2 linked regions of the Bryobacter aggregatus MPL3 genome follow. The protein of the gene in region 1 binds, or shares a complex with, the protein of each later gene. Links are inferred from orthologs where the notes say so. Each region holds a gene or a part of one and is shown in the gene's direction. Other genes may lie near its edges.

Region 1 (3,964 bases):
TGGAGGCGATCGTCAAGGTCCGCGCGGAGAAGGGCAAGTTCAACTCGCTCTATGAGTTCTGCGAGAACGTCGACATGCAGGCGGTCAACCGGCGCGTGATCGAATCGCTGATCCGTTGCGGCGCGATGGACGAATTGAAGGGCACCCGTTCGCAGAAGATGGCGATTCTTGATGCGGCGATTGAGACCGGCATCCGGGCATCGAAGGATCGCAACTCCGGCCAGTCCGGGCTCTTTGGCGACATGTTTGGTGGAGGCCCGGACAAGCAAGTCGCAGAAGAGCTACCGAATGTGCCCGATTGGGAGGCCCCGCAGAAGCTGACTGGAGAGAAAGAACTGCTCGGCTTTTATGTCACCGGGCACCCGCTCGACCAATACCTCGACAAGGTGACAGACCTGGGCACGCACACCACGGCGACGCTGGTGGGTGTGGAGCGCGGCGTCGAGGTGAAGGTTTGTGGCATTTTAAACGCGATCCAGCGGAAGCGGAATCAGAAGCAGGAAATGTGGGCGGCGATGCAATTGGAAGATCTCCATGGAACCGTGGATTGCATGGTGTTTGCCTCGAAGTTTGAAGGACTTTCGAAGTACCTCGAAGAAGACAAGGCGGTGATTATTACGGCAAAAGTATTGGTGGATGAGGCGGCGCCACCGCGCTTGTCGATCCAGGATCTGGTGGCGCTCGACAACGCTCGTGTCAAACTTCCATCAATGGTGCAGTTAAAAATCAAGCTGAATGGTGAGGAGGCGGAACGGGCGAAGGCGCTTGATGATCTGATCCAAAGAAAGCCGGGACCAGCAGGGATTCGCATTGTTCTCGAAAAGAGCCGCGACTTTTCGCTAACATTAGATCTGGCTTCTAAAGTGAGAGCAGACAGAGAATTCAAAGGCGAGTTGGCAAAGTTGTTCGGAGCGAACTCCTTTGAGGCAACAGGCGAAGCCTAGACACAGAATGTCCGAGAAAGACATTACAGCGCGCATCCACGCGCTTCATCCCGATAGTACGCCCGCGCCAGTACCGGCAGGTCCAAACCCCGCATACCAGAAGGTGCAATTGGCCCGTCATCCGAAACGCCCGCACGCATCCGATTACATCCAGCGGATCTTCACCGATTTCGCTGAGTTGCACGGTGATCGTCACTTTGGCGACGATCAGGCCATTCTGGGAGGCTATGCCTTCCTCGACGGCAAGCCGGTGATGGTGATCGGGCAGCAGAAGGGGCGTGACACTAAGCAGAAGCTGGCCCGCAACTTCGGCATGCCCAAGCCGGAAGGCTACCGCAAAGCGATGCGGCTGATGAAGCTGGCTGACAAGTTCCAACGTCCGATTGTGACGCTGATCGATACGCCGGGCGCCTACCCAGGAATGGACGCCGAAGAACGCGGCCAGGCGGAAGCGATTGCCTACAACCTGCGCGAGATGTCGCGTCTGGGGGTGCCGGTCATCGTTGTGGTGATTGGAGAAGGCGGTTCCGGGGGCGCGCTCGGCATGGGCGTCGGCAACCGGATTCTGATGCTGGAGAACGCGTATTACAGCGTGATCTCGCCCGAGAGTTGCGCCGCGATCATCTGGCGCGATTCGGCGAAGGCTGAACTCGCCGCCGCGGCGCTGAAGCTGACGGCGCCCGATCTGCTCGAGCGCGGCATCATTGATGAAATTGTTCCGGAACCGGCCGGCGGGGCACACGAAAATCTCGATCAGGCGGGCGAACTGCTGGGCGTGGCAATCCGCCGGGCTCTGGCAGACTTGTCCACGCTGAGTCCGGGCCAACTGGTGGACCAGCGCTACCAGAAATTCCGCAAGATGGCTCCCTTCTTCACGGGCTAAGGAACGGACATGAAGAATCCCAAACTCGTTGTTGGAATCATTGTGGGCGCCATTGCATTTCTGGGAGCCCTCATCTACAACACGATGTCCTACAGCCAATATCGTGTGGAAGTCTGCATGGAGTATCAGGGCCGCAAGAATTGCCGTACCGCGCTGGGGGCCAGCGAAGAGTTGGCCGTGCGTGCCGCCACCGACAATGCCTGTGCGATGATCGCTTCCGGGATGACCGACAGTATGGCTTGCACCGGCTCCCAACCGGTGAGTGTGAAATGGTTGAACCGCAAATAAACTTTGCGACGTTGTAAGAAAAAGACGGTTTCAGCGTCCCTGAACTCGAAAGTGTTGTTTTTTGAACTTTTTTGGGCCATCTGTCGTCTGAATCATTCGGGAGTCGATCGTTGAAAACTAAGTGGAAAGTCGCCATCGGAATTGGCGTGTTGGCAATTGGCGGCGTCGCCGCATTTGCCAATTACAAGATGAAGCAGAATGCCATCATTGCCGTGACATCGGCGGTGGTTACGCGTCAGGATCTCGTCTCGTTGGTCACTGCATCCGGCGAGATCAAGCCAAGGAATTACATCAACATCGGCTCGAACGCGAATGCGCCGTCGCGGATTACCGACATTCTGGTTGTGGAAGGCCAGCGCGTCAAGAAAGGGCAGCTGCTCGCTAAGCTCGAATCGGTGCAACCGGAAGCGCAACTGGCAGCGCAGCGAGCGAATGTTGCCAGTTCGGAGGCCGAGTCGACCGCGACCGAAGCCGGTTTGAAGGCCGCTGACGAGAATATTCGATCGGCGCAAGCCTCGATTGAGCGCGCTGAAGCCGATGCCAGCCGGGCAAAGCTCGATTACGATCGCGCCGAGCAGTTGTACAAAGAGAAGCTGATCGCCCGTCAGGATTACGAACTCAAGAAGAGTGCTTACGAGTCCAATGCAGCCGCGGTTCGCGAAGCGCAGGCCCGTGTTCTCCAATTGCGTGCCGCGAAGGCCCAGCAGGCCGCCACGCTCTCCGCTGCCCAGCGCCGGGTGACGGCGTCGCAGGCGAATCTCCGTTCTGCTGCCGACGTCCTGCAGCGCACGATGGCCACCAGCCCGATTGACGGCGTGGTGACCAACCTGCCGGTGCGGGTGGGCGAAACAGTGGTGCCGGGGATCCAGAATTCCGCCGCCAGCCTGATCATGACGATTGCCGACATGTCGATCATCACCGCGGAGGTGAAGGTGGACGAAACCGATATCGTCAATGTCGCGCTTGACCAGCGGGCCGAGATTACGATTGACGCCATTCCGGGCAAGAAGTTCACCGGCAAGGTGATTGAGATCGGAAACACGGCGATTCTGCGTTCCACCGGCCTTGCGGCCTCGCAAAGCGCCATCTCCTCGCAGGAAGCAAAAGATTTCAAGGTGGTGATTGCTCTCGAGAATCCTCCGGAGGAAATCCGTCCCGGCCTGTCCTGTACCTCGCGGGTGACCACGGCGACGCGTCCGAAGACGCTGGCGATCCCGATCCAGGCGCTCACCGTGCGGCAGAAGGGCGATCTCGCTGCTGTCAAGGAGGGTGACAAGAAGGATCAGACGATGAATCCGGCCCAAGTGAAGGCAGCCAAGGAAGAAGTACAGGGTGTCTTTGTGGTGAAGAATGGCCAGGCCGTCTTCCAGAAGGTGGAAACCGGCATCACCGGCACAACGGATATCGAAGTGACCAGCGGTTTGACGGAGGGGCAGGAGATCATTACAGGTTCCTATAAGGTGATTCGTACCCTACGCAACGACGCAAAGGTTAAAGTAGACAATAAGACCATAACGAAGGCGGAATCTTAATCCATGTCTACTGCCGTTGCTACGGACCCGAAGCTCCGTGGCGAGCAACTCAAACGCGATGGCATCGTCATCCGCACCTATGACCTGAAGAAAACCTATGTCATGGGCGATCAGGTGATCAATGCCGTCAACGGTACGGAGATTGAGATCCGGCGCGGCGAATATGTCGCGATCATGGGACCTTCGGGTTCCGGCAAGTCGACCTTGATGAACCTGATCGGCTGTCTCGATACCCCGACCGGTGGTGAATACTACATCAATGGCAGCCTGGTCAGTTCGATGTCGGACGACGATCTGGCGCGCATCCGGAACAAGGA
Region 2 (2,742 bases), 2.1 Mb from region 1 along the record:
GGCCGGCGCCGATTCGACATCGGCATGCTCGACAAACATCACCGTCTGGTTGATCGCAGCGGGCTCATCCTCGCCGCCAAAGCTGATTTGCAGATGCCCGGCATGAATGATGTCGCCGTTGGCCAAAGGAGTCGAGTTGGCGATGCGAAACCCGTTCACAGTCGTCCCGTTCTTGCTCCCCAAGTCCCGGACATGCCAGACGCCATCAATCTTCTCAAAGCTCAGATGTTGGCGCGAAAGCCCAAAATCTTCCGCATAACAAAGCTCATTGGTGGTCGCACGGCCTAAGCCAACCAGTGCTCCCTGAAGAGGGAAATTACGAGTTGCTCCGTCCTGCGTGCGAATGCTGAGTTCCAATGCCATGGGCTGACTCTTTATAGTAACGATGATGCGCCTTGATCTGCTCTACATTGGCAAAGCTCGCGACGAACACTCCAACGCGATGGCAGAAGAATTCCTGAAGCGCACCGGCCGCTGGGCCACCGTCTCCATGCGCGAGATCCACCCCGGCCGCTACGACCTCTTCGCCAAACACTCTGCCGCCCACAAAGTCTTCCTCGACCCGGCTGGCAAAAATTGGGATTCCGCCCGTTTCATCGAATTCACCGCCGATGCCGAACGTCTCTCCCGCGATATCGTCTTCCTGATTGGCGGCCACGACGGTCTTCCGCCCGCCTGGAAGCCCAAAGCCGACCTGCTTTTATCGCTGTCACCAATGACCTTTCCGCACGAACTGGCCCGGGCAATGTTGGCCGAACAGATCTATCGCGCCTTCGCCACCCTGCGCGGGCATCCCTATCCCCGCTAAACTGAAAGTTCATGTCTTGGTTTAAGCGCGACAAGCCCGGCGTCGATACCCCAAGCGATGCCGATCGCACGGTACGCACCGAAGGCCTATGGGTCAAATGCGAAGGCTGCAAGCAGATCATCTTCCGGCAGGATCTTGAAGAGAATCATAACGTTTGCAGCAAATGCAACTATCACTTCCGCATCGATGCACGAGAGCGGATGAATCTCCTCTTCGACAAGGTCTGGACGGAGTTTGACGCCGATCTGGTCTCCACCGATCCGATGACCTTCTCCGATTCGAAGCCCTATAAGGCCCGGCTCAAGGCCATGCAGGAGAGCACCGGCAGTAAGGACGCTGTCCTCAGCGGCCAGGGCCGTATCGGCACACACACAGTTAACGCCTGCGCCATGGAGCTGAAGTTCATTGGCGGCAGCATGGGCGCCGTGGTGGGAGAAAAGATCACCCGGGCCGTCGAGCGCTCGCTCGCAGGCCGGCAGCCGCTGGTTGTGGTCAGCGCCACCGGTGGCGCGCGCATGCAGGAAGGCGCCGTCAGCCTGATGCAGATGGCGAAGATTTCGAGCGCCCTGATGCGTCTGGACGAGGCGTCCATCCCCTACATCAGCATCCTCACCGACCCCACCACGGGCGGCGTCACCGCCTCCTTTGCCATGCTGGGCGATCTGAATATTGCCGAACCCGGCGCGCTCATCGGCTTTGCCGGCCCGCGCGTCATCGAGCAGACCATCCGCCAGAAACTACCCGAAGGTTTCCAGCGCAGCGAATTTCTGGTGGCCCACGGCTTTCTCGACGCCATCGTCTCCCGTCAGGATCTTCGCCCCTATCTCGCACGCAGCTTCGACTTTTTCGTGAACTGACACGGCATGGCTAGACTCCTCGCCTCCAGCCTTCTCGCGATCTCTGCCTTTGCCGCCGATTACGACCTCATCATCCGTGGAGCGCGCATCGTCGATGGCAGCGCAAACCCATGGTTCCATGCAGACCTGGCGATCAGTGGCGGCAAGATCGCCAAGATCGGGAACCTCACCGGCAAAACCGCCTCGCAAACCATTGGAGCCCAAGGCCGCATCGTCACCCCTGGCTTCATCGATGTCCACACGCACTCTGAAGGAGGCATCCTCCATCAGCCCCAGGCCGAAAACTTCCTGCGCGACGGCGTCACCAGCGTCGTCACCGGCAACTGCGGCGGCAGCGAACTCGACCTCAAAGACTTCTTCTCGAAGCTCAACCAGGCAAAGATCGGCATCAATCTCGCCACACTCATTGGCCACAATTCCATTCGCCGCGAGGTGATCGGGGCGGAAGACCGCAAGGCGACTCGGGCCGAAATGGAGCGAATGAAAGCGCTGGTCTCGAAGGCCATGGACGCGGGCGCGGTCGGATTCTCCACCGGTCTCGAATACGTACCCGGCACCTACTCAGCCACCGCCGAGCTGATCGAACTGGCGCAAGTCTCCGCGCGTTACGGCGGACTCTATGCGTCGCACATGCGCGATGAAGGCGACAAGGTGCTCGAGGCCATCGCAGAGGCGATCGAAGTGGGCAGGCAGTCTGGCTCGCGGGTCCAGATCTCGCACCTCAAGCAGGACACCAAAGCCTTCTGGGGCAACACGCCGCAGATGATCGAGCTGATTGAGAAGAACCGGCTCGCAGGCGTCGACATCACCGTCGATCAATATCCCTACATCGCCTACTCCACCACCCTCGCAACGACGCTGCCCACCTGGGCGCTCGCCGGCGGGCAGGAGAAGCTAGTGGAGCGGCTGCAAGACAAGGCCACCCGCAAGAAGATCTTCGACGAAACGCTCGACTTCAACACAAAGCGCGGCTATTCCGATTTCGAATACACAACCGTCGCCCGTTGCAGCTTTGAGCCGAGCTACGAAGGCAAGAACATCCGCCAAATCTCCGCGCTGCGCCGCTTGCCGCAATCA

The links. The genes of interacting proteins can lie anywhere in the genome.
Region 2: the proteins of M017_RS0110090 (region 1) and accD are in contact, whole or in part, in a solved structure (PDB 8UXZ), measured with the Escherichia coli proteins. The link is inferred for Bryobacter aggregatus MPL3 from one-to-one orthologs.

What each region holds. Positions count from the first base shown.
Region 1 is NZ_JNIF01000003.1:2,131,972-2,135,935, forward strand. Bases 1-2,889 are described here. They hold M017_RS0110090 (acetyl-CoA carboxylase carboxyltransferase subunit alpha), read left to right. Parts: upstream 1-951; coding sequence 952-1,827; downstream 1,828-2,889. Other genes in these bases: dnaE (DNA polymerase III subunit alpha), read left to right, coding at 1-944; M017_RS0110095 (hypothetical protein), read left to right, coding at 1,837-2,115; M017_RS0110100 (efflux RND transporter periplasmic adaptor subunit), read left to right, coding at 2,226-2,889. In the rest of the region: more of M017_RS0110100, read left to right, coding at 2,890-3,647; M017_RS0110105 (ABC transporter ATP-binding protein), read left to right, coding at 3,651-3,964. UniProt on the Escherichia coli protein: Component of the acetyl coenzyme A carboxylase (ACC) complex. First, biotin carboxylase catalyzes the carboxylation of biotin on its carrier protein (BCCP) and then the CO(2) group is transferred by the carboxyltransferase to acetyl-CoA to form malonyl-CoA.
Region 2 is NZ_JNIF01000003.1:35,173-37,914, forward strand. It holds accD (acetyl-CoA carboxylase, carboxyltransferase subunit beta), read left to right. Parts: upstream 1-819; coding sequence 820-1,665; downstream 1,666-2,742. Other genes in the region: M017_RS27230 (SpoIIE family protein phosphatase), read right to left, coding at 1-363; M017_RS0100530 (23S rRNA (pseudouridine(1915)-N(3))-methyltransferase RlmH), read left to right, coding at 386-808; M017_RS0100540 (N-acyl-D-amino-acid deacylase family protein), read left to right, coding at 1,672-2,742.